4 regions of the Streptomyces sp. NPDC057743 genome follow, and region 1 is predicted to be linked to each of the others. Evidence: riboswitches for the same ligand, from Rfam matches in the RefSeq annotation. Region 1 holds a riboswitch; each other region holds the start of a gene.
What was found. Region 1 has a riboswitch for cyclic di-AMP ahead of ACFVFQ_RS30440 (NlpC/P60 family protein). Riboswitches for the same ligand answer to the same signal wherever they lie in the genome.
Positions count from the first base shown of each region.

Region 2: linked by a shared signal. The riboswitch ahead of ACFVFQ_RS12805 (M23 family metallopeptidase) and the one ahead of ACFVFQ_RS30440 (NlpC/P60 family protein) in region 1 are both predicted to bind cyclic di-AMP.
Region 3: linked by a shared signal. The riboswitch ahead of ACFVFQ_RS27140 (peptidoglycan DD-metalloendopeptidase family protein) and the one ahead of ACFVFQ_RS30440 (NlpC/P60 family protein) in region 1 are both predicted to bind cyclic di-AMP.
Region 4: linked by a shared signal. The riboswitch ahead of ACFVFQ_RS11335 (transglycosylase family protein) and the one ahead of ACFVFQ_RS30440 (NlpC/P60 family protein) in region 1 are both predicted to bind cyclic di-AMP.

Region 1 covers NZ_JBHVJX010000034.1:41,591-48,550, reverse strand. Annotated here, with positions in the region: gene ACFVFQ_RS30455 (esterase/lipase family protein) at 1-294, shown strand, start outside; gene ACFVFQ_RS30450 (peptidoglycan DD-metalloendopeptidase family protein) at 621-2,285, shown strand; gene pcrA (DNA helicase PcrA) at 2,367-4,922, opposite strand; cyclic di-AMP (ydaO/yuaA leader) riboswitch at 5,157-5,340, shown strand; gene ACFVFQ_RS30440 (NlpC/P60 family protein) at 5,348-6,493, shown strand; gene ACFVFQ_RS30435 (hypothetical protein) at 6,679-6,960, opposite strand, start outside.
Region 2 covers NZ_JBHVJX010000009.1:136,536-143,495, reverse strand. Annotated here, with positions in the region: gene ACFVFQ_RS12820 (DNA topoisomerase (ATP-hydrolyzing) subunit A) at 1-423, opposite strand, end outside; gene ACFVFQ_RS12815 (M16 family metallopeptidase) at 736-2,076, shown strand; gene ACFVFQ_RS12810 (M16 family metallopeptidase) at 2,106-3,497, shown strand; cyclic di-AMP (ydaO/yuaA leader) riboswitch at 3,808-3,964, shown strand; gene ACFVFQ_RS12805 (M23 family metallopeptidase) at 3,977-4,753, shown strand; gene ACFVFQ_RS12800 (GntR family transcriptional regulator) at 4,999-5,685, shown strand; gene ACFVFQ_RS12795 (HPr family phosphocarrier protein) at 6,163-6,444, opposite strand; gene ACFVFQ_RS12790 (GNAT family N-acetyltransferase) at 6,643-6,960, shown strand, end outside.
Region 3 covers NZ_JBHVJX010000026.1:83,945-90,904, reverse strand. Annotated here, with positions in the region: gene ACFVFQ_RS27155 (PrsW family intramembrane metalloprotease) at 1-1,092, shown strand, start outside; gene ACFVFQ_RS27150 (hypothetical protein) at 1,209-1,511, shown strand; gene ACFVFQ_RS27145 (aldo/keto reductase) at 1,612-2,577, opposite strand; gene ACFVFQ_RS27140 (peptidoglycan DD-metalloendopeptidase family protein) at 2,728-4,089, opposite strand; cyclic di-AMP (ydaO/yuaA leader) riboswitch at 4,380-4,536, opposite strand; gene ACFVFQ_RS27135 (DUF2332 domain-containing protein) at 4,948-6,078, shown strand; gene ACFVFQ_RS27130 (PP2C family protein-serine/threonine phosphatase) at 6,176-6,960, opposite strand, start outside.
Region 4 covers NZ_JBHVJX010000008.1:59,041-66,000, reverse strand. Annotated here, with positions in the region: gene ACFVFQ_RS11345 (cytochrome P450) at 1-1,086, shown strand, start outside; gene ACFVFQ_RS11340 (transglycosylase family protein) at 1,326-2,405, shown strand; cyclic di-AMP (ydaO/yuaA leader) riboswitch at 2,656-2,825, shown strand; gene ACFVFQ_RS11335 (transglycosylase family protein) at 2,833-3,519, shown strand; gene eno (phosphopyruvate hydratase) at 3,836-5,116, shown strand; gene ACFVFQ_RS11325 (septum formation initiator family protein) at 5,327-5,809, shown strand; gene ACFVFQ_RS11320 (DUF501 domain-containing protein) at 5,897-6,466, shown strand; gene ACFVFQ_RS11315 (exopolyphosphatase) at 6,463-6,960, shown strand, end outside.

The DNA.
Region 1 (6,960 bases):
CACCCGATCGTCCGGCAGATGCGCCCGGACTCCGAAGTGATAGCGGAGTTGGCGCTTCCGGCGCCGCGCTGTCGGACGCGTTGCGTGGCGTTCTGGAGCGAGGCGGACCAGGTGATGGTGCCGGCCACCACGGCCCGGATCGCCCACCCGGACCTGCGGGCCGAGAACGTCCGGGTCGACGGCGTCGGGCACCTCGCGCTGCCGGTCAACGCGACGGTGGCGGCCGGGATTCGGGAGGCGCTGACCGCCTCGGCGGCCGCCCGGCCGGATTCGGACGCGATATCGGTGGCCTGAGCGACGCGATCTCGGCGGGCCTGACTCGGCGACCAGCGCAGCCAGTTCACTGGCCGGCGTGGTCAACGCCGGTGACGCGCTCGACCGCGTCGCCGACGGCGCAGTCCAGCAACCCGCCGGCGCCCGGCCGCCCCGCGCCGGCCGTCTTTCGGCCGCAGCGTCGAACGACCGTCGAACGGGTCGCCAAGAACGCGCATGCGCGCCGCCGGAAGGCGGCCAAATGCCCGGCCCCGCCGAGCCCGAAACTTCGGGAAGATTGTGGCCGTCGTGTACCGCCGGGTACAGTCGCCGCTAATTCTCCTGCAGCCGAGGCGAAAGAGAAGTTGGTGGACAACCGTCACCCTTCAGGGGCTCAGCTTCCTCACGCCCCCGCTTCCGACGCCTCCCATGCACAGTCGGCGTACGGCGATGGTGACCCCCTCTTCGGTTCGCACCCCGACGCCTACGGCATGGGCGCCTACGACCCGGCCGGGCACCTCACCGGCGCCTACCCGAACGGCAGTTACGCGGGAACCGTCTACGACCCCGGCGCCTACGGCAGCACCGGCTACGACCCGTACCCCCACGCCGGCTACGACACCACCGGCTACGGCACCGACGGCGTGGCCGGGTACGCCACCGGGTACGACACCGCCGCCTACGGCTACCCCGGCGGCCACGACGTGACGGCCCACGGCAGCGGCGCCGCCTACGACACCGTCGACTACCCAGCCGGCGGCTTCGACGGCACGGCGTACGACACCGCCCCGTATGGCACCGGCGATGTCCTCACCGACGGCTACCACACCGGCAGTTACCCCGAATCCGGCTACGACACCGGCGCGTACGGCGGCACCGCCTACGACTCCGCGGCCCACGACAACGCGGCCTATGACACCGCCTCGTTCGCGGCCGCCGCCACCGCCGTGCAGGAGCCGATCGGCTACGAGGCCACCGCGGTCTGGTCGACCGCGGACTACGCCGACCTGGGCGCCCGCCCGCACGACCCGACCCCCGGCATCCCGGCCCAGGCCGGCCCGCCCGCCGAGGACACCGTCGTCTGGGACCAGCCGCTCGCGGAGTTCGCCGACAGGGGCGGCGTCGACGTCGACGCCCCCGCGCCGGACGAGGCGTCGATCGCCGAGGCGATGACGCAGGCGATGCCCGTCACCGCCATCCCGGACGCCCCGAGTTCCCCGGATTCCCCGGAAGCCCCCGCCTCCGGTCGGCACGGCAGCGCTCCCGCGGCGAGCCGGACGCCCCGTGGCAGCGGCCGCGGCCGGCGCCGCCAGGCCAAGCGATCGGCGCTGCTGACCGTCGCGGTGCCGTCCGTGGCCGCAATGGGCGTCTGCGCGGCGGCCGCGGCCTCGGTCAGCCAGTTCGGCGGGGAGTCCAAGGACGAGGCGACCACCCAGGCCGCGCCGGACGCCAGCACCACGACGCGGACCACCGCGGCCAACAAGAAGTTGGACAACCAACTCGCCGGACTCAGCGCCAGCGCCCAGGACTTCCGCGAGCGGGCCAGCCGCACCCAGGAGCGGCTGGACCTCAAGGAGCGGCAGGCGCAGGAGCGCAAGCGCAAGGAGGCGGAGGCGGCCCGCAAGGAGGCGCAGCGCCCCAAGTTCGTGCTGCCGGTCACCCAACACGGGCTGAGCGCGCTCTTCGGTCAGGCCGGGGTGAACTGGATGTCGGTGCACACCGGCATCGACTTCCCGGTCAGTTACGGCACCCCCGTCATGGCGGCGACCGACGGCACCATGCAGACCAAGTGGAACTCCGCCTACGGCAACATGGCGATCCTGACCGCACCGGACGGCACCGAGACCTGGTACTGCCACCTCAGCAGCACCAAGATCCGCTCCGGAAAGGTCAAGGCCGGCGACACCATCGCCTACTCCGGCAGCTCCGGCAACTCCACCGGCCCGCACCTGCACTTCGAGGTCCGGCCGGCCGGCGGCGCGGCCGTCGACCCGCTCCCGTGGCTGCGCGCCCACGGCCTCAACCCGAACTGAACGGCCGGAAGCCATCGGACACTTCGGGGCCCGCCGCACACCGCGACAGGCCCCGCACGCGTCTCCCGGCTCGCCAACTGGCTAGAGCTTCTCCACCGGCGCATACCGCAGCAGCAGCCGCTTGGGCTTCTCGCCGCCGAAGTCGATGGTCGCCTCGGCGTTGTCCCCACTGCCCTTGACGCCGACGACGGTGCCGAGCCCGAAGCTGTCGTGGGTGACGCGGTCGCCGACGGCCAGCGAGACCACCGGGCGGTCCTTGGTCCGCCGGGTCGCGAAGCCGCTCGGCCCCTTGGCCCGCGTCGAGGAGAGCGAGGCGCCGATGCCGCCCCCGCCGAGACCCCCGCCCGACGAACTGCCCGACGACAGGCCGCCCATGGACGCGGACGGCGTCGCGGAGCCGGTGCGCCGCCAGTCCAGAAAGGTGTCCGGGACCTCCTCCAGGAAGCGCGAGGGCGGGTTGTACGAGGGCTGGCCCCAGGCGCTGCGCATCGTGGCGCGGGTGACGTAGAGCCGCTCGCGGGCGCGGGTGATGCCGACGTAGGCGAGCCGGCGCTCCTCCTCCAACTCCTTGGTCTGGCCGAGCGCCCGCATGTGCGGGAAGACGCCGTCCTCCAGGCCGGTCAGGAAGACGACCGGGAACTCCAGGCCCTTGGCGGTGTGCAGGGTCATCAGCGTGATGACGCCGGGGTCCTCGGCGCCCGCCGCGTCGTCGGATTCGGCGGGGGCGTCGGGGATCTGGTCGGAGTCGGCGACCAGGGCGACCCGCTCCAGGAACTCGGCGAGCGTCCCGGGGCCGGGGGCGGCGGCCTCCGCCCCCTCGGCCTCCTGGGTCTCGTCGGCCTCACCGGCCTCACCGTGGTCCTGCTCGAACTCCAGGGCCACGGAGGCGAGTTCCTGGAGGTTCTCGACGCGGGTCTCGTCCTGGGGGTCGGTGGACGACTGGAGTTCGGCGAGGTAGCCGGTGCGCTCCAGGACCGCCTCCAGGATCGTGGCGGGGCCGGCCCCGGACTCCACGATGGTGCGCAACTCCTCCATCAGGGCGTTGAACCGCTTGACGGCGTTGGCGGAGCGGGCGGCCATGCCGTACGCCTCGTCGACCCGGCGCAGCGCCTGCGGGAAGGTGATCTTCTCGCGCTGGGCGAGGGCCTCGATCATCGCCTCGGCACGGTCGCCGATGCCGCGCTTGGGGACGTTGAGGATCCGGCGGAGCGGGACGGCGTCCTCGGGGTTGGCGAGCACCCGGAGGTAGGCGAGGATGTCGCGGACCTCCTTGCGCTCGTAGAAGCGCACGCCGCCAACGACCTTGTAGGGCAGCCCGACCCGGATGAAGATCTCTTCGAAGACGCGGGACTGGGCGTTGGTGCGGTAGAAGATCGCCACGTCGCCGGCCTTGGCGTCGCCGGCGTCGGTGAGCCGGTCGATCTCGTCGGCGACGAACTGGGCCTCGTCGTGCTCGGTGTCGGCGACATAGCCGGTGATCTTGGGGCCGGCGCCGGCGTCCGTCCAGAGGTTCTTGGGGCGGCGGTTCTCGTTGCGCTCGATGACGGCGTTGGCGGCCGAGAGGATCGTCTGCGAGGAGCGGTAGTTCTGCTCCAGCAGGATCGTGGTGGCGTTCGGATAGTCCTCCTCGAACTGGAGGATGTTGCGGATCGTGGCGCCGCGGAAGGCGTAGATGGACTGGTCGGCGTCGCCGACCACGCACAGCTCGGCGGCGGGGATCTCGACCGTGCCCGGGCCCACCAGCTCGCGGACGAGGGTGTACTGGGCGTGGTTGGTGTCCTGGTACTCGTCGACGAGGACGTGGCGGAAGCGGCGGCGGTAGTGCTCGGCGACGTCGGGGAACGCCTGGAGCAGGTGGACCGTCGTCATGATGATGTCGTCGAAGTCCAGGGCGTTGGCCTCGCGCAGCCGCGCCTGGTACATCGCGTACGCCTCGGCGAGGGTCTTCTCGAACCCGTCGGCCGCCGTCCCGGCGAAGGTCTCCTCGTCGATGAGCTCGTTCTTGAGGTTGGAGATCTTCGCGCTGAAGGACTTGGGCGGGAAGCGCTTGGGGTCCAGATCCAGATCGCGGCAGACCAGGGCCATCAGGCGCTTGGAGTCGGCCGCGTCGTAGATCGAGAAGGACGAGGTGAAGCCGAGCCGCTTGGACTCCCGGCGCAGTATCCGCACGCAGGCGCTGTGGAAGGTGGAGACCCACATGGCGTTGGCCCGCGGGCCGACCAGGTCCTCGACGCGCTCCTTCATCTCGCCCGCGGCCTTGTTGGTGAAGGTGATCGCGAGGATCTGGCCGGGGTGGACGTGGCGCTCGGCGAGCAGGTGGGCGATGCGGTGGGTGAGCACCCGGGTCTTGCCGGAGCCGGCGCCGGCGACGATCAGCAGCGGGCTGCCGCTGTGCACCACGGCGGCCTTCTGCTGGTCGTTGAGGCCCTCCAGGAGCGCCGCCGGGTCGATGGCGGGGCGGGCGGCGCCGTCGCGGTAGTACGGCTCCCTGGGCGCGGGCGCGTCGAACTTCCCGCCGAAGAGGTCGGCGGGGATCTCCTCCGGGGCCGGGCCGTGCTCGTCCTCGGGCGGCGGCGGGGGCTCCTCGTCCGCGGGGCCGAGGTCCGCCAGGAAGCTGTCGTCAAAGAGGCTGCTCATCGCCCACCGAGTCTAGGCCGCCGCACTGACAACCGGTCCCGAAGTGACGGATTGCCCGGTACCGCCCCGGTCGGGGCGTCATCTGCGCGGCCGGGGACGCCTCGTGGGCCCTCCGCATTCAGGTCACGAAAAGGTTTCGGGCATATCGAACACCTGCCTTCACAGAAGCCACACGAGTTGGCTACGGTCTCGCTCAAGGCAGCCCGCCGTCCCCGCGGACGACAGCGTCCGCACGGGCCGCCTCCGCCGAGTCCGGCCTGCCGCGAGGCATCCGGAGCCGGGGACCCACAAGCACCACCGGGGTGAATCGACCGGGGCGACCGTTGCCAGGCGGACGCACCGGCCGTAGGGCAAGCCTTCCGTCAGCAGACCGCCCGAACCCGACAGCTAACCCGGTAGGCGGTCCACGGAAGGAGTCGCCGGCCTTGGCGTCCCATCGCAAGCCGCGCACCCCCATACTTGCCACGCCCGGCGGCCGTCGTACGGCCACCGGGCTGACCACGGCCGCACTGGCCTCGGTCACCCTGCTCTCGCAGACCGCGAACGCCGCCCCCAAGGCGCCCCAGCCGACCGTCGAAGAGGTCAAGCAGCAGGTCGACGACCTGTACCAGCAGGCCGAGGTCGCCACCCAGAAGTACAACGCCGCCAAGGAGAAGGCCGACGGCGAGCAGCGCACGGTGAACCGCCTGATCGACGAGGCGGCCCGGCGCGCGGAGAAGATGAACGAGTCCCGGCGGCGGCTGGGTTCGTTCGCCTCGGCGCAGTACCAGAGCGGCGGGATCAACCCGACCGCCCAACTGATGCTCGCCAAGGACCCGCAGCAGTTCGTCGACCGCAACCACCTGATGCAGCAGCTGACCGGTCGGCAGAAGCAGGTGGTCACCGACTATCAGGAGCAGGCCGCGGTGGCCGCCCGCCAACGGGCCGAGGCCACGCAGAGCCTTACCGACCTCCAGCACGCGCAGACGTCCCTGAAGGAGACCAAGCGCAACGTCCAGGCCAAGCTGGCCGAGGCGCGGCAGCTGCTCTCCCGGCTGACCGCGCAGGAGAAGGCGCGGCTGGCCGAACTGGAGCGTCAGAAGGAGGCCGCGGCCGAGCGCAAGGCCGAGGAGCAGGCCCGCAAGGAGGCCGAGAAGCGGCGGCAGCATCCCGGCGGTTCCGACCAGAACACCGGCGGCGGCAGCTCGTCCGGCGGCGGCTCCTCGGACAGCGGCTCGTACGGGACCAAGGCCCAGAAGGCGCTCGCCTTCGCCCGCTCCCAGATGGGCAAGCCCTACGTCTGGGGCGCCACCGGGCCCAACTCCTACGACTGCTCGGGCCTGACGCAGGCCGCGTGGAAGGCGGCCGGGGTCGATCTGCCGCGCACGACCTGGGACCAGGTCAAGACCGGCACCCGGATCTCCACCGAGAATCTCCAACCCGGTGACCTGGTGTTCTTCTACAACGACATCAGCCACGTCGGGATGTACATCGGCGGCGGCAAGATGATCCACGCCCCGCACCCGGGTGCCAACGTCCGGGTGGAGTCGATCTACTACATGCCGATCTACGGGAGCGTCCGGCCAGGCTAGCCGGCACACGGGCGCGCGCTCCGCGCCCCGCTGATCCACCCCCCACATGCCACCGCGCGGCCATCCGCCGGCTCCGGAGTACGGAGCGGGATGACCGCGCGGTGTGCCGTTTCGGCACGGCGGTGCGGCGCCGGGGCCGGGCCGCCGGCTCTCTGCCGGGCGGGCCGCCGGGGCGCCGGGCGGGCTCAGGTCCAGAGCACCGCGATGAAGATGTTGAGCATGGTGAGGCCGCCGACCGCGCCGAACACCGGCTTGGCGATCTTCTCCTCGTCCCGCTTGACGTAGACCAGCGCCAGGATCACCACCAGGACGGCCAACTTGATGCCGAACTTGATGTTGTTGAGCGAGGCGCCCTGCATCTGGTTCAGGCCGACCAGCACGATGCCGGTGACCAGCATCGTCAGCGCGCCGTGCAGCATGGCCGGCACGAAGCGGGCGGTGCCCGCGCTCATCGCCTTCATCTGGGT
Region 2 (6,960 bases), on a different contig from region 1:
CGCCGACGCCATCCGGCACTCGGTGTACCGCATCGCGGCGGGCGGGTCGTCATTGCCCAGGGAGCCGAAGTTGCCATGCCCGTCCACCAGGGGCACCCGCATCGAGAACGGCTGCGCCATGCGCACCAGGGCGTCGTAGATGGAGGCGTCACCGTGCGGGTGGAGCTTACCCATCACCTCGCCGACGACCCGGGCGCACTTCACATAGCCGCGGTCGGGCCGGAGGCTCATCTCGTTCATCTGGTAGAGGATGCGGCGGTGTACGGGCTTGAGGCCGTCGCGGGCGTCCGGCAGGGCGCGCGAGTAGATGACCGAGTACGCGTACTCAAGGAAGGAACCCTGCATCTCATCGACGACGTCGATGTCGAGGATCCTCTCCTCGAAGTCGTCCGGCGGCGGGGTCTTCGTGCTGCGGCGGGCCATCGCGGCTGCGGCTCCTTCTGCTGCGTCTACTGCCGATGTGGGAACAACGCTGTTGGGTCAACGCCTACGACCAACGCCGTGATCAACGTTGACCGGTCGGCCGGCGGACCGACCGACGAGTCCGATGAGTCTGACGCCGACCATTGTGGACCGCCCCACTGACAACGCTCACCACGACTCCCCCCTTATCGCCCCACCGTCGGCTCCGGTGCCCGATCGTGGCCTTCCTGACGGGAACTTCGCCAGATGCCGACGCGGTTGCATACAGTGACAGAACTTCCTCGCAAGCGGATCGAAGGGACGTACATGCCCATGGGTCACACGGCCACAGAACAAGCCGGCTCCGGCGGCCTGACAGCGACCGAGCACCGGCTGGCCAATGGCCTGCGCGTGGTGCTCTCCGAAGACCACCTGACGCCGGTGGCGGCCGTCTGCCTGTGGTACGACGTCGGCTCGCGTCACGAGGTGAAGGGCCGTACGGGCCTGGCGCACCTCTTCGAGCACTTGATGTTCCAGGGGTCCGCGCAGGTGAAGGGCAACGGCCACTTCGAACTCGTCCAGGGTGCCGGCGGCTCGCTCAACGGGACCACCAGTTTCGAGCGCACCAACTACTTCGAGACCATGCCCGCCCACGAGCTGGAGCTCGCGCTCTGGCTGGAGGCGGACCGGATGGGCTCGCTGCTGACCGCGCTCGACGAGGAATCCCTGGAGAACCAGCGCGACGTCGTCAAGAACGAGCGCCGCCAGCGTTACGACAACGTCCCTTACGGCACGGCCTTCGAGAAGCTGACGGCCATGGCCTACCCGGAGGGCCACCCGTACCACCACACCCCCATCGGGTCGATGGCCGATCTCGACGCCGCCTCCCTGGAGGACGCGCGGGCCTTCTTCCGCACCTACTACGCGCCCAACAACGCGGTCCTGTCCATCGTGGGCGACATCGACCCCGAGCAGACGCTGGCCTGGGTGGAGAAGTACTTCGGCTCGATCCCTTCGCACGACGGCAAGCAGCCGCCGCGCGACGGCAGCCTGCCCGAGACCATCGGCGGCCAGCTCCGCACCGTCGTCGAGGAGGACGTCCCCGCGCGTGCCCTGATGGCCGCCTACCGTCTCCCGCACGACGGCACCCGCGAGGCCGACGCCGCCGACGTGGCGCTCACCATCCTGGGCGGCGGCGAGTCCTCCCGCCTGTACAACCGCCTGGTGCGCCGCGACCGTAGCGCCGTCGCCGCCGGCTTCGGTCTGCTGCGGCTGGCCGGTGCGCCCTCACTGGGCTGGCTGGACGTGAAGGCGTCCGGTGGCGCGGAGGTCCCCGCCATCGAGGCCGCCGTCGACGAGGAGTTGGCCCGCTTCGCCGAAGAGGGGCCGACCCCGGAGGAGATGGAGCGGGCCCAGGCCCAACTGGAGCGCGAATGGCTGGACCGGCTCGCCACGGTCAGCGGCCGCGCCGACGAACTGTGCCGCTACGCCGTCCTGTTCGGCGACCCGCAGCTCGCGCTCTCCGCCGTCCAGCGCGTCCTGGACGTCAGCCCGTTGGAGGTGCAGGCGGCCGCCAAGGCCCGGCTGCGCCCCGACAACCGCGCCGTGCTCGTCTACGAGCCCACCGCGCAGCCCGACGCCGCCGGCACCGAGGAAGAGGAGGCGGCCAAGTGACCGACGCCACCACCCCAGCAGACGCCCCCATGAGCACCATGGAGTTCCACCCGCAGCCCCAAAGCGGTGCGCCCAAGCCGTGGGCCTTCCCGGCGCCCGAGCGCAGCCAGTTGGCCAACGGGCTGACCCTGCTGACCAGTCACCGGCCCGGGCAGCAGGTCGTCGCCGTGGAGGTCAACCTCGTCGCCCCGCTGGCGGCCGAGCCCGAGGGCCTCGACGGCGTCGCCACGATCATGGCCCGGGCCTTCTCCGAGGGCACCGACAAGCACACCGCCGAGGAGTTCGCCGCCGAACTGGAGCGCTGCGGCGCCACGTTGGACGCGCACGCCGACCACCCCGGTGTACGGGTCTCCCTTGAGGTCCCGGCCTCCCGTCTGCCGCGTGCCCTCGGTCTGCTCGCCGACGCGCTGCGTGCCCCCGCCTTCCCGGACGACGAGGTCGAGCGGCTGGTCCGCAACCGCCTCGACGAGATCCCGCACGAGCTGGCCAACCCGGCCCGGCGCGCGGCGATGGCGCTGTCCAAGGAGCTGTTCCCGGCCAACTCCCGGATGTCCCGGCCCCGTCAGGGCACCGAGGAGACCATCGCCCGGATCGACGCGGCCGCCGTCCGCGCCTTCTACGACGCGCACGTCCGGCCCGCCACCGGCACCGCCGTCATCGTCGGCGACTTCACCGGCGTCGACCTGGACGCGGCGCTGGCCGACACCCTGGGCGCCTGGAAGGGTTCCCCCGCGCAGCCGTCGAAGCCCTCGCCGGTCGTCGCCGACGACACCGGTCGCGTGGTGATCGTCGACCGTCCCGGTGCCGTTCAGACCCAGCTGCTCATCGGACGGGTCGGCGCCGACCGGCACGACCAGGTGTGGCCCGCCCAGGTGCTCGGCACGTACTGCCTGGGTGGCACCCTCACGTCCCGTCTGGACCGGGTGCTGCGCGAGGAGAAGGGCTACACCTACGGGGTGCGCGCCTTCGGCCAGGTCCTGCGTTCCTCCGCCCCGTCGTCCCCGGAGGGCGCCACCGGCGCCGCCCTGCTCGCCATCAGCGGGTCGGTGGACACCGCCTCCACCGGGCCGGCCCTGAAGGACCTGTGGACGGTGCTGCGCACCCTCGCGGCCGAGGGGCTGACCGACGCCGAGCGCGACGTCGCCGTGCAGAACCTCGTCGGCGTGGCCCCGCTCAAGTACGAGACCGCCGCTGCGGTTGCGGGGACCCTGGCCGACCAGGTGGAGCAGCAGCTCCCGGACGACTACCAGGCGCAGTTGTACGTCCGGCTTGCGGAGACCGGCACGGTCGAGGCGACCGCGGCGGTCGTCAACGCCTTCCCCGCGGACCGGCTGGTGACGGTCCTGGTGGGCGACGCGGCGCAGATCGCCGAGCCCGTCAAGGCGTTGGGCATCGGCGAGGTGACGGTCGTCAGCGGCTGACCTCGGCTGCATGACGGCACGTCACCCGACGTCCCGTCACTTATCGACAAAGCGGCTCCCGTGGCAGTGACTTGCCACGGGAGCCGCTGCGTGTGCACGGCGTTTTCCGCCCGCCCAACTGGTGAGCGTTGCTCCGTCACCTCTACGGGGCCGCGCCCGCAACCGGGCGGTGCCGTCTGCCCGGTTGCGTCGGTTGCCCGATTCGAGTGTGGCGTGCCGCACAAAACTCCAGTTCTGTTTGCCGATTGAAAGTTGCCCCGTTTAGCGTCGGTCCGGCTGTTCGTCACAACTCCGCCACAACAGTGGCACCGAGCAGTCATCGCCGAGTCCCCGTACGGCGCGAGCCAGGGGAGCCGGGGACCCACATGTCCCTTGGGGTGAATCGGACTCCTCTCCGGAGGAGCCCGTAGGAGACCTTCCTGCTCCGAACCCGTCAGCTAACCCGGTAGGCGAGAGGGAAGGAAAGGACCAGCCCGTACATGGCGTTCACCCGTGCCACCGGGAAGCACCGCCGTGCGAGCCGCACCGCTCGCACGACCCGCAACCTCGCCGGCATAGCCACCCTCGCGGCCTCCGGAGTCGTCGCCTCCGTAGCGTCGCCCGCGCTGGCCGCCACGGGCGAGCCGACCCACGACACCGGCCTCCAGCACGCCGTCGAGCTCGGTGACGAACTCGCCGTCCGGATCGAGGCCCAGGCGGACACGCAGCAGGCGGCTGCCGAGGCCGCCGAGGCCAGGGCGAAGGCCGAGGTCGAGGCCAAGCGGCTGGCCGAGATGGCGAAGAAGAAGGCCGACGAGGAGCGCGCGGCTAAGGTACGCGCCGCCCGCGAGGCCGAGCGCAAGCGCCTCAACACCTTCGTTGCTCCGGTGGCCGATTCCTACGTCTCCACCGCGTACAAGGCGTCCAGCGGCCTGTGGTCCTCGGGCAGCCACACCGGCATCGACTTCCACGCCGCCTACGGGACGCAGGTCCACGCCGTGGGCGCCGGCACCGTCGTCGAGGCCGGCTGGGGCGGCGCGTACGGCAACAACATCGTGATCCGGATGAACGACGGTACGTACACCCAGTACGGCCACCTCTCGTCGATCGGGGTGAGCGTCGGGCAGTCCGTCACCCCGGGGCAGCAGATCGCCCTCTCCGGCAACACCGGCAACACCACCGGCCCGCACCTCCACTTCGAGGCCCGGACCGGCCCTAACTACGGCTCGGACATCGACCCGATCGCTTACCTGCGCGCGCACGGCGTCAGCGTCTGACCTTCCCCGACCTCTCCGCCGCAGCACCGTCCCCCTGGAGCCCCGGCCCGCCACCCTGGTGGGCCGGGGCTCCGTCGTTTCCGTAGGGCCACCGCCGGTCCGTCCGCCAGCTTCCCGGACCGCACCGTCCGAAAAGCGCCGTTGAATTCGCGACATTCCACGGGAGAATCCATCCGTGTCGAATAGAGTCGAGGAATGTCGCCGAGCGGTGACATCTTTCGGGGATTACGGCGGAGGCACGGACGATGCGAAGCCACATTTCCGCGCACGCGGTGTGCACGGCGATTCGGGACGATATCGTCTCCGGTCTGCTCGCGCCGGGGAGCCGGCTGATCGAGGACATTCTCGCCGCGCGGTACGGCGTCTCCCGGGTCCCGGTGAGGGAAGCGCTGCGCACCCTCCAGTCCGAAGGTTTCGTCACCTCCCGCCACCACGCGGGCGCCTGCGTCGCCGAGCTCACCGAGCAGGAGGCCGCCGACCTCCTCGACATGCGCGCCCTCATGGAGCCGCTGGGCGCAGCCCGCGCCGCCGCCCGCCGCACCACCGCTCACCTCAAGGTGCTGCGCGGCCTGGTGCGACTCGGTCGCGAACGGGCCCGCCACGGTCACCCCAACGACCTGCGCCAGCTGGACGGTTGGTTCCACGAGACGCTCGCCCAGGCGGCCGGCAGCCCCAGTCTCACGGCGCTCCTCACCCAGCTGCGACGCAAGATCGAGTGGACCTATGTCATCGAGCCGCCCACCCGCGTCACCGATGCGTGGGACGAACACGGCGCCGTACTTGACGCCGTCGCCCGTGGGGACGCGGAACGGGCGCGCACCCTCATGGCGGCGCACATCGAACGCTCGCTCCCGGTGTACCGACTGCGCCGCCACGCTTCCGATGTGAGCGAGGCGAAACGACCCGTCAACACGGCACGCGCCCGCGCTTAACAATCGCCCCGTATACAAAGGGGGGAGGCGTCGGGGAATGCGAGTGTTGGGGGAGAAGGCGGGGCGGGGGTGCTCGGCGTGCGTTTCTGATGCCGCTTGCCGAAATGCCCCCCTGTGAATGGGGAGAATGGGAATCTCGTATTAGGGGTGCCGGCCAGAGGTCGCGAATGAGGGTGGCGGCTGGTGGACCCTATCGCCGTCCGGAATCGCTCCCGGACGGCCATGCGAATTTCTGAGGCTTCCGATTGGCCGACGAAGAATCCGCAACGTGCCTTTGTCGCCCACGGTTCAACGCATTGCCCGACGCCCTCAAATCGCCCGACGCCCTCAAGTAATGGCGAGTGCTTGCCTCCACGCACACGCGAACGACCCCGCCGCGGCAGCCGGTTGTGTGTACCGGTTGCCACGGCGGGGCCGTGTCGACTGGCGTCCGAAGTCCTGGGCGGGGTGCGTGGCCCCCCGCTGGTACTCGGGGGCTCAGACGGTCTCGGGGAGCTCCTCAAGGCCCTCGGCGACCAGCTTCGCCAGGCGGTCGAGCGCGGCCTCGGCGCCCTCGGCCTCGGAAGCCAGCACGATCTCCTCGCCACCCTGGGCGCCCAGGCCCAGGACCGCCAGCATGGAGGCGGCGTTCACCGGGTTGCCGTCGGCCTTGGAGATCGTTATCGGGACACCGGAGGCGGTGGCCGCTCGGACGAAGATCGACGCGGGGCGGGCGTGCAGCCCCTCGGCCCAACCGACATTGACGCGGCGCTCAGCCATGGTGTTGCCCTTCAAAGTCGTGACTGTTGTCTAGACCATTCTCGCACGCTGCCGGGGGTGGTCCGGCAGCCTGTCGCCCCGGCTTCCCGTCGGGCTGCCGGCCCTTCTTTCAGGCCGTCGGGTCCGCGCGATGAGACCGGGAAGAACGAGAGTACGCATGCCGAGCCGGTTGTCAGTGGCCCGCCGTACGCTGTCCGCATGCAGACGCCGCCGGATCATGCCTACCCGACCCACTGGGAAGCCGACGTGGTGCTGCGTGACGGCGGGACGGCGCGCATCCGGCCCATCACGCCCGACGACGCCGAGCGGCTGGTCTCCTTCTACGAGCAGGTGTCGGACGAGTCGAAGTACTACCGCTTCTTCGCGCCGTACCCGCGCCTGTCCGACCGCGACGTCCACCGGTTCACCCACCACGACTATGTCGACCGGGTCGGCCTGGCCGCCACCGTGGGCGGCGAGTTCATCGCCACCGTCCGCTACGACCGGATCGACGCGCGGGGGCTTCCCGCCAAGAGT
Region 3 (6,960 bases), on a different contig from region 1:
CCGCTGCTGATCGCGGCGTTCTGCTGGCTGGACCGCATCGAGCCCGAGCCCTGGCGGAACCTCGCGTTCGCCTTCGCCTGGGGGGCGTGCGCCGCCACCCTCGTCGCCGTACTGGCCAACGGCTTCGCCACCGACTGGCTGGCCAGCAACGTCGCCTCCGCGTCCCCGACCGAGGCCGAAGCCTGGGGCTCGACGGTGGTCGCCCCGATCGTCGAGGAGGTGGTGAAGGCCGCCGCCATCGCCCTCCTCTACCGCTTCCGCCGCCGCGACTTCGACGGGATCACCGACGGCATCGTGATCGCCGGCATCACCGCCACCGGCTTCGCGTTCACCGAGAACGTGCTCTACCTGGGCAGCGCCTTCGGCGAGGACCAGTCCATGGGGCACAGCGGTCTGAACTCCCTCACGGCCGGCACCTTCTTCGTGCGGATCGTGGTCTCCCCGTTCGCCCACCCGCTGTTCACGATCCTCACCGGCCTGGCGTTCGGCATAGCCGCGACCCGCTACCCCCGCCGCCGCGGTGCCCGGACCGGGCTGGTGCTCCTCGGCCTGACCACCGCGGTCCTGCTGCACGGCGTGTGGAACGCCGCCTCCACCCTCGGCGACGCCGGCTTCCTCACCGTCTACGGCGCCTTCATGGTCCCGGTCCTGCTGGCCGTGACGTGGCTGGCGCTCTGGGCCCGCCGCCAGGAGCTGCTCTCGGTCCGCGAGTACCTCGCCCCGTACACCGCCGCCGGTTGGCTGGCCGCGCCCGAGCCCACCGCCCTCGCCTCCCTGAAGACCCGCGCGCTGGCCCGCGACATAGCCCGCCGCACCCACGGCCCGGCCGCCGCGCGCGCCGTCACCGCCTACGGCGCACTGGCCACCGCGCTCTCCTTCCATCGGCGCCGCGCCCATCTGACGGGCCCGACCGCGGACTTCGCCGCCCGGGAGCGGGAACTCCTGGACAGCCTGTGGCACTACCGGTCGTGGGCCGGCCCGGCGCTGCTCCAGGCGTGGGCGGGCCGGACCGCGACACCGGAAGCGGTGCCGGACCGGCCCGGGGGCGCGCCCGATTCCGACGCGGCAACGGGCCGGCGCCCCGCCCCGTAAGGAGCCGCGGTCGGACGCACGGCGCCGGCCGGCCGCCCCGCGCGACGGTGCCGCCCGGCGGTGCGGGGGCCGCGCGTAGGCTCGTGGGAGTTGTCCGCGAAAGGGAGGATTCTGCGATGGCTGGGATACCGACGAGCGTGGTGGCGGCCACCGGGCTGGTGGGCGGTTACGGCGTGGCCCGGTGGACCAAGAAGCGGCCCCTGGGCGGGGTGGCGCTCGCGGCGGCCGGTGCGGTGGCGGCCCGCGGCTGGCAGCAGAAGGCCGGCACGAAGGCGGCCGCCGCGCTGAGCGGCGCCTATGTGGCGGCGTTCGCGGGGTCCCACCCGCTGGCCAAGAAGATCGGCGCGTGGCCCTCGGTGTTCGCGGTGGCCGGCGGCGTCGCGCTGGCCTCCTGGGCGGTGGCGGACCGGCGCGGCTGACACCGGCGGCCCCGCTGTGGGGCCGCCCCCTGGAGCAGACCGCAGAGGGGCCGGCCCGTAGGCCGGCCCCTCTGCTGCGTCGCTCAGTCGGCTACCGCGCTCAGGCCGACGCCTCCGTGAGGAGGGCGACCTCGGCGTCGGTGAGGGTGAGCTCGGTGACGGCCAGGAGGGCCGGGAGCTGGGCGACGGTGCGGGCGCTGGCGATGGGGGCCACGACGGTGGGCTGGGCGGCGAGCCAGGCGAGCGCGACGGTGGTCGGCTCGGTGTCATGGGCCGCGGCGACGGTGTCGAGCGCGGCCAGGACGCGGCGGCCGCGGTCGGTCGCCAGATGCTCGGCGGCCGTCCCGGCGCGGGCGCTGTCCACGCTGACGCCCGGGCGGTACTTGCCCGTCAGGAAGCCGGAGGCGAGCGCGAAATACGGGACGGCGGCCAGGCCGTTGCGGGCGGCCACGTCGGCGAGTTCACCCTCGTAGGTGTCGCGGGAGACCAGGTTGTAGTGCGGCTGGAGGGCCACGTAACGGGCCACGCCCTCACGGGCGGAGAAGTCCAGCGACGCCTGGAGGCGCTGCGCGGAGATGTTGGACGCGGCGATCTCGCGGACCTTGCCGGCCTTGACGAGGTCGTCCAGGGCGGTGAGGAACTCGCCCACCTCGACGGACTCGTCGTCGAAGTGGGTGTAGTAGAGGTCGATGTGGTCCGTGCGCAGACGGGCCAGGGACTGGTCGACACCGGCCTTGATGGTGGCCGCGGACAGGCCCTTGTAGTCGGGGTGGGCGCCGACCTTGGTGGCGATCACGACCTGGTCGCGGTTGCCGCGGGCCGCGAGCCAGTTGCCGATGACGGTCTCGGACTCACCGCCCTTGTTGCCGGGCACCCAGGACGAGTACATGTCGGCGGTGTCGATGAAATTGCCACCGCCGGCAACGTAGGCGTCGAGTACGGCGAAGGACTCGGCCTCGTCGGCGGTCCAGCCGAAGACGTTGCCCCCGAGGCAGAGCCGGGAGACGGACAGCGAACCGAGCGGCTTGCGGTCGGGAACGGAGCTCTGGGCGTGTGTCGCGGTCATGCCCTGCTACAACGCAACAGCGCCTGGAATTGTTCCTCGCGCTGCGGGAGTTATTCCCCGGCCTAGGTGGGGAGTTGGTCCGCTCCCGTTGCCGGTCCAGAGAGGGTGCGCGGCTGGCCGCCCACGGGATGCGGGCGGCCGGCGCGGGCGTCAGACGGTGACCCCGCGGTCGCGCAGCCACGGCACCGGGTCGGTCGGGGCGCCGCCGTGCGGACGGACCTCCAGGTGGAGGTGCGGGGTGGTGGCGTTGCCGGTGGCGCCGACACGGCCGATCACCTCTCCCGTATGGACCCTGCCCGACGTCTTGACCATGGAGGACAGGTGGCAGAACCAGAGCTCCGTACCGTCGTCGAGCGTGACGACGATCCGGTAGCCGTACGCTCCGGCCCAGCCCGCCTGGGTGATGGTCCCGTCGTGAACCGCCTTGACCAGCGTGCCCGTTGGGGCCGCGAAGTCCTGGCCGGTGTGGTCCGCGGCCCAGCGGTCGCCGGCCTGCCCGAAGCCGGTGGCCAGGGTGTGCGAGGCAACCGGGGCGACGAAGTCCTGGGCGGCGCGGGCGGGTTGGTCGGCTTCCGGGGAGCCGGCGGAGGAGGGCTGTGCGGCCGGGGCCGCCGGGGTCGCCGGGGCCGCCGGTTCGTGGGTGGCCTGCGTTGCCTGGGAGGTCTGGGAAGTCTGGGGGACCTCCGTGGCCTGGGTGGCCTTCCCGTCCGGCTGCGGCGCCTGTGCGGCGGCCGGTGCCTCCTCCGTCTCCGCCCCCGACGCCCCCTCCGCCCTCGACGTCTCCTCCGTCCCGGACGCCTGCTCGACTCCGGACGTCTGCGGCATCTCTGACGCCTGCGGCGCGCTCTCCGCGGTCGCGGCCGTTCCCGTGGCCTCCGACCCCGTGGGGCCGCCCTGTTGGGCGTCGGCTTGAGTGTCGGTTTGGGCGTCGGTTTGGACGCCGGCCTGGGCATCGGCCGGGCGGGCACCGCCCTGCTGGAGGATGCGGTTGCGCAGCGCCTCGGCCGCGCCCGTGCCCTGCGCGGCTTCCGCGGGGGCGCCGCCGGCCCGCGTGCCATGGGCGGCGGGAGCGAAGGCGTCCGCGGTGGTGGTCGCGGCGGCGGCCACCGGGGCGTTCGGGGCATCCGCGGTGGCATCATCGGCCGTCCCACCGGGGTCGGGCATCGAGATCGGCACCGGCGGCCGGCCCTCGGCCGCGGCCACCCCGCTCGCGCCGACCGCCGCGATCACGCCGACGCCCAGGGCCGTGCCGCCGCGCGCCAGACCGACGCCGCGCTGCCTGGCCACCCGGTGCTTGCCGCGCAGCGAACGGAGGCCCTCTTCGTCGCCCCCGGCCTCGTAGAGCTCCGCCTCGCCGGCAGCCATCTCGTCACCCGTGACCCACGCGCCCTCGGCACCGCTCCCTTGGGGACCGTGCACCGGCTCACCACCGGGCAACCCGCCCTGGTCGACGCCCTCATGGGCCAGCCCTTCGGGGAGCAGCCCCTGGTGGGGCAACCCTTGCTGGGGCATCGCCTCGTAAGCGGAAGCGGCGGAAGAAGCCGAAGAAGCTGACGACGCTGACGAAGCAACGGAAGCAGCAGAAACGGGGGAAGCAGGGGAAGCGGGCGAAGCAGCGGCATCAACGACATCGCCACCCCCACCCGAAACATCCACACCAACACCACCGGAGGCAACGTGCCCGGCGGGGCCACCGAGGCCAAGGCCGAAGCCGATCGTGCCGCTGAAGTCGGCGGGGCCGCCTAGGCCATAGCCGGATGGAGCGTGGGGGGCGGGCCTGTTGGACGCCACGGGGGCGCTCTCCTTTCCTTCCTTCTCGCCTACCGGGTTAGCTGACGGGTTCGGAGCAGGAAGGTCTCCTACGAACGCCTCCTGGCGAGAAGCGCCCGATTCACCCCAAGAGGGTGGTTCCCCGGTTCCCCTCGCTCAATTCCCAGCAATTCCAGGCGGATCCGACAGGCATCCACCAAACCGGTCGATCCGGGCGGCGCGACGCGGGTCGGGGACCCGGTCGAGCAGGGCGGCGGCCGGCTCGTGCGGGACGGGTCGGGGTCGTTCTGGACGTGCGGGAAAAGCGCGTACGGGATTCGGCGTCGGCGCACGGTGCCGCCACTTGCGACGGCTGGGACGACCGCGCTCCGTTATCGGACAGTAATAGAGACGACGAGGGAAATCCAAGCGTTCCCACGAATCCACGGGGGTTCCACACGGCCCCCAAGAGGGCTCCGGCGGGAACGTTTCCCCTCAAGCCCTCCCCAATCAGGGCGAGTTGGCGCCGCCGCGTCAAACGATCTCGCGACGATTGTGCACCACTTGTTATGCAGAGGGATGCGTAACAATCACGGAGAGTGAGGGCGATAACGTCGCCCCATGGCCGTCAACGTTGCGAACACCGGAAACGTCGTCAACACCCCGCAGGAAGTGGCGGATCGGTACCGGGAGTTCTCCTGGCAACAGGCGCGCGGGCGGTCCGGGGCGCACGAGGAGTTGGCCGCCCGGATCGGCCAGGACGACGAGTTCTGCGAACTGCTCGCGGGGTCGCTGCCGGCCGGCAACAAGCAGCAGCCGAACCTGCTGCTCGCCGCGGTGCGCTATCTGGACGGCCCGCACGCGGAGTTGGGGCCGCGCGGCGCGGCGGCGTACGGGCGCTGGCGCGAGTGGACGATCCGGCACTGGGACGAGGTCCGCTCGGTGGTCCTGCAACGCGCCACCCAGGCCAACGAACCGGCCCGCTGCGCCGCACTGCTGCCGCTGCTGGCCCGTCTACCGCAGCCCCTGGCCCTCCTGGAGGTCGGAACGTCGGCCGGGCTGTGCCTGCACCCGGACCGGTACCGCTACCGCTACGTCCACGAGGGGCGCGACTCCTCGTGCGGCGCCCCGGATTCCCCGGTCACGTTCACCTGCCACACCAGCGGGCCAGCCCCCTTCGACGACGACAACGGCAACGACAACGCCCACGGCGACCCGGCGGCGTTGCCCGGCGGGCTCCTCCCCGACATCGTCTGGCGCGGCGGCATCGACCTGAACCCGCTGGACCCGGTCGGGGACGCGGACGACCTCCGCTGGCTGCGGGCCCTCGTCTGGCCCGGCGACGAGGCCCGCAGCGCGCGCCTCACGGCGGCCGTCGAGGCGGTGCGGCCCGCGCCACGCCCCGTGCTGGTCCGCGGCGACCTGGTCGACGAGCTGCCGGCGCTGGCCGCCCAGGCGCCGCCCGAGGCGACGCTGGTGGTCTTCCACAGCGCGGCGCTGAACTACCTTCCGCCCACCCGGCGCGAGGAGTTCGCGCACCGCGTGCGGACGCTGCTCGCCGAACGGGACGGCGGCGGGCACTGGATCTCCCAGGAGCACCACGGCGTGCTGCCGTGGATCACCGCGCCGGAACACCGCTCCCTGCGGCCCGAGGACGGCATGGTGCTGACCCTCGCGGTGGACGAGCGCCCGGTCGCGCTCACGGACCCGCACGGCCAGAGCGTGCACTGGCTCCGCTCCGCGCGCCCGTAGACGGCGTCGGATGCTCCCAACGGCCCTACGGGGGCCGGACCCACGGCGGACGCGGGAAACCGGGGCGCCAACGCGGCCACGGCGGGCGGTCCGCGCCCTACGTCCCCAGGGGACGCTGGACCGCCAGCAGCGCCATGTCGTCCGCGGGCGCCTCGCCCGTGTACCGGGCGACGTCCTCGATCACCACGTCCAAGAGGTCGTCGGGGCCGTCGAAGTGGCTGCCGCGCAACCGGGCGCACGGGTCGTAGAACGCGCCGGCCCGGTTGCGGGCCTCGGTCACCCCGTCGGTGAACAGGAACAGCATCCCGCCGGCCGGGAAGAAGACCTCGTCCGAGCGGTCCGGAAAGCCCGCCACGTCGGTCAGGCCCAGCGGCAACGCGGCGGTGGCCGGGGGCAGTTCCCGTAGGCCGCCGTCCGGAGTGAGCAGCAGAGGGGGCGGGTGGCCGCGGTTGAGGATGCGCACGACGGACTGGTCCCCGGCGGGGACCTCCGCCAGTACGGCCGTGGTGAAGCCCTCGTACTCATCGAGGCCCGCGCGGCGCCCGCCCTCCCGTTTGAGCGCCCGCTCCAGCCGGTGCGCCACCGCCTCCAGGCTGGCCTCCTGATCCGCCGCCTCCCGGAAGGCGCCGACGACGACCACCGCGGCCTCCACCGCCTCCAGCCCCTTGCCCCGCACGTCGCCGACGATCATCCGCACGCCGTGCGGGGTGTCCTGGATGGCGTGGAGGTCGCCGCCAATACGGGCGCCGGCCCGGGCACCGACGTAGCGGGCGGCGACCGCGAGGCCGGCCAACCGATCGGGCGGGGCCGGCAGTACGGCCCGTTGGGCGGCCTCCGAGACGTCCCGTACGGAGGCCAGCCGGGCGTCGCTGATCCGCACCA
Region 4 (6,960 bases), on a different contig from region 1:
CACTCCGAGTCCGCGCACGGAAAGGGCAAGACGGGCATTCCGGGCGAGCGCGGCGCCAACCTCATGACGCACCTGCTGAACATCGACCCCCCGGACCACACCCGGCTGCGCCGCCTGGTCTCCAAGGCGTTCACCCCGCGCCGGGTCGCCGCGTTCGCGCCGCGCATACAGGAGTTGACCGACCAGCTCATCGACGGCTTCGCACAGCGCGGCAGCGCCGACCTCATCCACGAGTTCGCCTTCCCGCTGCCGATCTACGCGATCTGCGACCTGCTCGGCGTCCCGCCCGAGGACCAGGACGACTTCCGGGACTGGGCGGGCATGATGATCCGGCACGGCGGGGGCCCGCGCGGCGGCGTCGCCCGTTCCGTGAAGAAGATGCGGGCGTATCTGGCCGAGTTGATCCACCGCAAGCGGGCCGACCTCGGCGACGACCTGATCTCCGGCCTGATCCGGGCCTCCGACCACGGCGAGCACCTCACCGAGAACGAGGCCGCCGCGATGTGCTTCGTCCTGCTCTTCGCCGGCTTCGAGACCACCGTCAACCTCATCGGCAACGGCACCTACGCGCTGCTTCGCCACCCGGCCCAGCGGGAGCTGCTCCAGAAGTCGATCGCGGCCGGCGACGCCGAGCTGCTCGCCATCGCCGTCGAGGAACTGCTGCGCTACGACGGGCCGGTGGAGCTGGCGACCTGGCGGTACGCGACCCGGGAGTTGACGCTGGGCGGGCAGCGGATCGCCGAGGGGGACCCGGTGTTGGTGGTGCTGGCCGCCGCCGACCGCGACCCGGCCCGCTTCGACGAGCCGGACGTGCTCGACCTCACGCGGCGTGACAATCCTCATCTCGGCTACGGGCACGGCATCCACTACTGCCTCGGCGCACCGCTCGCCCGCCTCGAAGGGCAGACCGCCCTCGCCACCCTCCTGACCCGCCTACCGGACCTCCGACTTGCGGCGGAACCGGACGATTTGCGGTGGCGCGGCGGGCTCATCATGCGCGGACTGCGCACCCTGCCGGTGGAGTTCACGCCGGAGGTCGCACCGGAGGGAGCGCCGGAACCGTCCCCACCAGGCACGGCCGCATAGTTGACGAACTGTCAGGCATGTGACCATTGCGTGATCTCCGCTACACCGGCTTGTGACTGCCCGTAACCCCGGCTACCTTTCGTCCGGCGATCGAGGTCGATCGCGGGCCGCCCTCCACGGCGCCCCCGCCGACCGCGATCCGACAACTCAACCGCCGCGCGAAAGGCAACCGCATGCGTTCCGGGAACGGCCGGCATCGTCGCCCCCGACAAGCACCGGCCATCTTTGTCACGGCAGGAGTGACCGGCGCGGGGCTGGCCCTGCCCCTGCTCAGCGCCGGTGGCGCACAGGCCGCCGACGCGGCGACCTGGGACCGCGTCGCGCAGTGCGAGAGCGGCGGAATGTGGAGCTCCGCCACCGGCAACGGTTTCTACGGCGGCCTCCAGCTCACCCAGGAGATGTGGGACCACTACGGCGGTTCCGCCTACGCCTCCCGCCCCGACCTCGCCAGCCGCGCCCAGCAGATAGCCGTGGCCCAGGCGATCCTCGACGACCGCGGCCCGGACGCCTTCCCGAGCTGCGCGGTGGACGCCGGGCTGACGAAGGGCGGCCGCAAGCCGGGCGTCGACCCGGGCAGCACCAGCCGCCCCACCCCGCGCCCCACGCACGACCCCTCGGCCGACGACCCGGCCACCGGCGACCCGTCCGGCACGTCGGGCGACGCGGACCGCGCGGGTCCGGGCGCCACGACGCCCGCCCCGTCCGGCAGCGACGCCGACCCCGGGGCGGACTCCGACTCCGGTACCCCGGGCGCCCCTTCGGCGAGCCAGGACCCGACGGACCCCACGGGCACCACGGGCCCCACAAGCCCGACGGACTCCGCGTCGCCGTCCGGATCGCCGTCGGGTTCCCCGTCGGCCACCCCGTCCCCCTCGTCGCCCGGGAAGCCGACCGGGGGCCCGACCGGGGAGCCGTCGGGGTCGCCGTCCGGGCCGCCCGCCACGTCGCCGTCCGGCACCCCCTCCACCGATCCCTCGGACGCGACCCCGTCTCCCTCCTCGCCCCCGTCCGACCCCGGTACGCCCCCCGCCGCCGGCAAGCACCGCGGTGCGCCCGGCGACGGCTCGGGCTCCGGAGACGAGCGGGACGGCGGCAGCGGCCGGCACGCCTCGCGCGGTGGGGCGGCGCACCGCACGCCCCCGGCGGGCGCCGACGACTACCGCGTACGCCCGGGTGACAACCTGTCAGCCATCGCCGAGCGCCATGACCTGCCGGGCGGCTGGCCCGCGCTCTACGACCGCAACCGCGGCGTCATCGGCTCCGATGCGGACCTCATCCTTCCTGGTCAACTGCTCGATCTCGGGCGGGCGCAGGGGTAGTTACCGCCGGTTCGGGGCGGTTTCGTAAAAGTGAGATATGGCTCTCGTTGCGGGGGATGGGGCGGGTCCCGCCCCCCGTTTCGATACCGGGGTCCACCTGCGGAAATGTCCGCCCTGATGATCAAAAACGGTCAACTTGGTTCAGAAGATGGGGTTTGAACACCAACAGGGTTTTGCTTACGGTCAGGACCGCTCGCCAAAGCGGGCCCTTCGATCGCACGCCGAATCCTGCCGGCGGTCGGAGGACGACGACGCGCAAGCGCCGAAGGCAGGAGCGGGGGACCCAAGGTAAGTGCCGGCCCCACCCGTGAAAGCGGGTCAACCGGCTTGGGGTGAAGTCGCGTGTGCAGCACACGCGGCCGGGCAGCTCACACGGCCCGAACCCGACAGCTCACCTCGTAGGCGTCGGTGAGGAAACGAACGCACGATGCTGATCAACAAGGGCAAGCACCGCCGCAGCTCCAAGGCCGTCCGCGTCGCCACCCTGGCCGGTGTCGCCGGCGCCGCCGTCGCCGTCCCGCTGATGGGCGCCACCTCCGCTTCCGCCGCCTCGGTCGCCACCTGGGACAAGGTCGCCCAGTGCGAGTCCGGTGGCAACTGGTCGATCAACACCGGTAACGGCTACTACGGTGGCCTGCAGTTCTCCAACTCCAGCTGGGCCGCCGCCGGTGGTACCCAGTACGCGGCCCGCGCCGACCTGGCCACCAAGGCCCAGCAGATCGCCGCCGCCGAGAAGCTGCTCGCCATCCAGGGCCCGGGTGCCTGGTCCTGCGCCGGCGCCGGCAACCTGACCGCCGGTGGCCCGGCCGCCAACGTCGACACCTCCGGTGGCGCCACGGTCAAGAAGAGCCAGGGCACCTCCGAGACTCGCAAGCAGACCGAGGGCACCACCAAGAAGAAGTCCGCCCCGGTCCGCGAGAAGGTCGAGAAGGCCCAGCCGGCCCCGCAGCAGTCGCACCGCTCCGGTGACACCTACACCGTGAAGTCGGGCGACACCCTCGCCAAGATCGCCAAGGCGCACGGCACCAACTGGAAGGCGCTCTACGCCGCCAACAAGTCCGTCGTCGGCGGCAACCCCAACCTGATCTTCCCGGGCCAGAAGCTCAGCATCTGAGCCGCCCGCGAAAGCTGCCCCGCCCCGGCGCGTACCCCCGAGCGCGCCGCGGCGGGGCTTCTTATGTCCAAGCGCCCCTGCGCCGTGCCGCACCGCGCCCGAGCCCCCCCGCTGACGTGCACCGTTTCCGAGGCCATCAGACGGCCCGGCGCGGCGTTACCCGCATAGCGAACAACGCCCGGAAACCTCCCATGAACTGGGAGTTTGGCCTGCTTGTTGGGTTTTTTCGTCCCACGGAGCGGGCCACGGGCAAGCGGACACGTCCGGGGCCGTTAGGCTCATGGCGAGAACTCCAGACACCCCCGAAGGAGACAACGTGCCGTCCATCGACGTCGTCGTAGCCCGCGAAATTCTCGACTCGCGAGGTAATCCCACGGTCGAGGTCGAGGTCGGCCTCGACGACGGCAGCACCGGCCGTGCCGCCGTCCCGTCCGGCGCCTCGACCGGCGCCTTCGAGGCCGTCGAGCTGCGGGACGGTGACCCCAACCGCTACCTCGGCAAGGGCGTCGAGAAGGCCGTCCTCGCGGTCATCGAGCAGATCGGCCCGGAGCTCGTCGGCTACGACGCGACCGAGCAGCGGCTGATCGACCAGGCGATGTTCGACCTGGACGCCACCGACAACAAGGGCTCGCTGGGCGCCAACGCCATCCTCGGCGTCTCCCTGGCCGTCGCGCACGCCGCCTCCGAGGCCAGCGACCTGCCGCTGTTCCGCTACCTCGGTGGCCCGAACGCGCACGTCCTGCCGGTGCCGATGATGAACATCCTCAACGGTGGCTCGCACGCCGACTCCAACGTGGACATCCAGGAGTTCATGATCGCGCCGATCGGCGCGGAGTCCTTCTCCGAGGCGCTGCGTTGGGGCGCCGAGGTCTACCACACCCTCAAGAAGGTCCTGAAGCGCAAGGGCCTGGCCACCGGTCTGGGCGACGAGGGCGGCTTCGCCCCGAACCTCGGCTCCAACCGCGAGGCCCTGGACCTCATCCTGGAGGCCATCAAGGAGGCCGGCTACGCCCCCGGCCAGGACATCGCGCTGGCCCTGGACGTCGCCGCCTCCGAGTTCTACAAGGACGGCAAGTACCAGTTCGAGGGCAAGGAGCGCTCGGCCGCTGAGATGACCGAGTACTACGAGGAGCTCGTCTCCGCGTACCCGCTCGTCTCCATCGAGGACCCGCTGTTCGAGGACGACTGGGCCGGCTGGAAGGTCATCACCGACAAGCTCGGCACCAAGGTCCAGCTCGTGGGTGACGACCTGTTCGTCACCAACCCCGAGCGCCTGGCCCGCGGCATCGAGGAGGGCTCCGCCAACGCCCTCCTGGTGAAGGTCAACCAGATCGGTTCGCTGACCGAGACCCTGGACGCCGTCGAGCTGGCCCAGCGCAACGGCTTCAAGTGCATGATGTCGCACCGCTCCGGCGAGACCGAGGACGTCACCATCGCCGACCTCGCCGTCGCCACCAACTGCGGCCAGATCAAGACCGGCGCCCCGGCCCGCTCCGAGCGCGTCGCCAAGTACAACCAGCTGCTGCGCATCGAGGAGATCCTCGACGACGCCGCGGTGTACGCGGGCCGCAGCGCCTTCCCGCGCTTCAAGGGCTGACGCCCGCGTCGACCCGGAGGCGCCGCCCCGCGCCTCCGGGCGCCGACCACACCACCGCCCCCGCGGTGCTCCGCACGATGTGACCTGCGGGCAAAGCCGGGGCGAAGCGCGCACGTCCCCGGCCCCGGTCCCGTACCGTGGCCGGGGACGACGCACGTCGTGACGACCGCCGTGACGCGTGTGATGGACGGAAGCTGAAGGGGAGGCGACGTGCCCGCGGACCGGTTCTCCACCGCGACCCGGCTCAAGGCGCTCGGCGAGCAGGCCGCCGCCCGCGTCTACCGCGCCAAGCGGCGACCCCGCCGCAACCGCCTCACCGGCCGCGCCGCGCTGCTGGCCCTGGTGATGTGCTCGCTGGTGGTCGCCCTCGCGTACCCGATGCGGCAGTACATCTCCCAGCGCTCCGACATCGCCGACCAGCGCCGCAAGGCCCAGAACGCGGCCGCCGCGCTGAACCGGCTGCGCGACGAGAAGGCCCGCTGGCAGGACCCGGCCTACGTCCGTCAACAGGCCCGCCGCCACCTGCACTTCGTCATGCCGGACGAGACCGGGTACATCGTCCAGGACGGCTCCGGCGCCCGTGCCGCGCCCAAGGGCGCCGAGGCGGCCGACCGCCCCTGGTACGACAAGCTCTGGAACGCCGTGGACGACGCCGACGCCACGGACCCCATCGACGCAGCCGTGGGGCGGTAGCCCGCACCGGCGGCGACCGGCGAGACTGTACGGGCGGGCCCGCCCCGGCCGCCCGCCACCCACCACCGGCCCTCACCGAAAGCGCACATGGACACGCCCCCGCCCCAGACCGAGCCCACCGAGCCCACCGCCGCGGACATCGCCGCCTTCAAGGACCAGCTCGGCCGCCCGCCGCGCGGCCTGCGCGCCATCGCGCACCGCTGCCCCTGCGGGCAGCCGGACGTCGTCGAGACCGCGCCGCGCCTGGAGGACGGCACCCCCTTCCCCACGCTCTACTACCTGACCTGCCCGCGCGCCGCGTCCGCGATCGGCACGTTGGAGGCGAACGGCGTGATGAAGGAGATGACCGAGCGGCTGGCCGAAGACCCGGAGTTGGCCGCCGCCTACCGCGCGGCGCACGAGGACTACATCCGGCGCCGGGACGCCATCGAGGTGCTCCAGGGCTTCCCGAGCGCGGGCGGGATGCCCGACCGGGTCAAGTGCCTGCACGTCCTCGTCGGCCACTCGCTCGCCGCCGGCCCCGGCGTCAACCCGCTCGGCGACGAGGCGCTGGCGATGCTCCCCGAGTGGTGGCGCAAGGGCCCCTGCGTAACCCCGTGCGCGCAGGGCGCAGAGGCCCCCGAAGCTCCCGAAGCCCCCGAAGGAGACGCCAAGTGACGCGGGTCGCCGCCATCGACTGCGGTACGAACTCCATCCGGCTGCTGGTCGCCGATCTGGACCCGACGACCGGTGAACTGAAGGACCTGGACCGCCGGATGCAGATCGTCCGGCTCGGCCAGGGAGTGGACCGCACCGGCCGGCTGGCGCCGGAGGCGCTGGAGCGCACCTTCGCGGCCTGCCGCGAGTACGCCGCGGTGATCAAGGGCCTGGGCGCCGAGCGGCTGCGGTTCGTGGCGACCTCCGCCTCCCGGGACGCGGAGAACCGCGAGGACTTCGTCCGCGGGGTCGTGGACATCCTGGGCGTCGAGCCGGAGGTGATCTCCGGCGACCAGGAGGCGGAGTTCTCCTTCACCGGCGCCACCAAGGAGCTGACCGGCCACCCGCACATCCAACTCCCGTACCTCGTCGTGGACATCGGCGGCGGCTCCACCGAGTTCGTGCTCGGCGGCGAGGCGGTCCGCGCGGCCCGCTCGGTCGACGTCGGCTGCGTC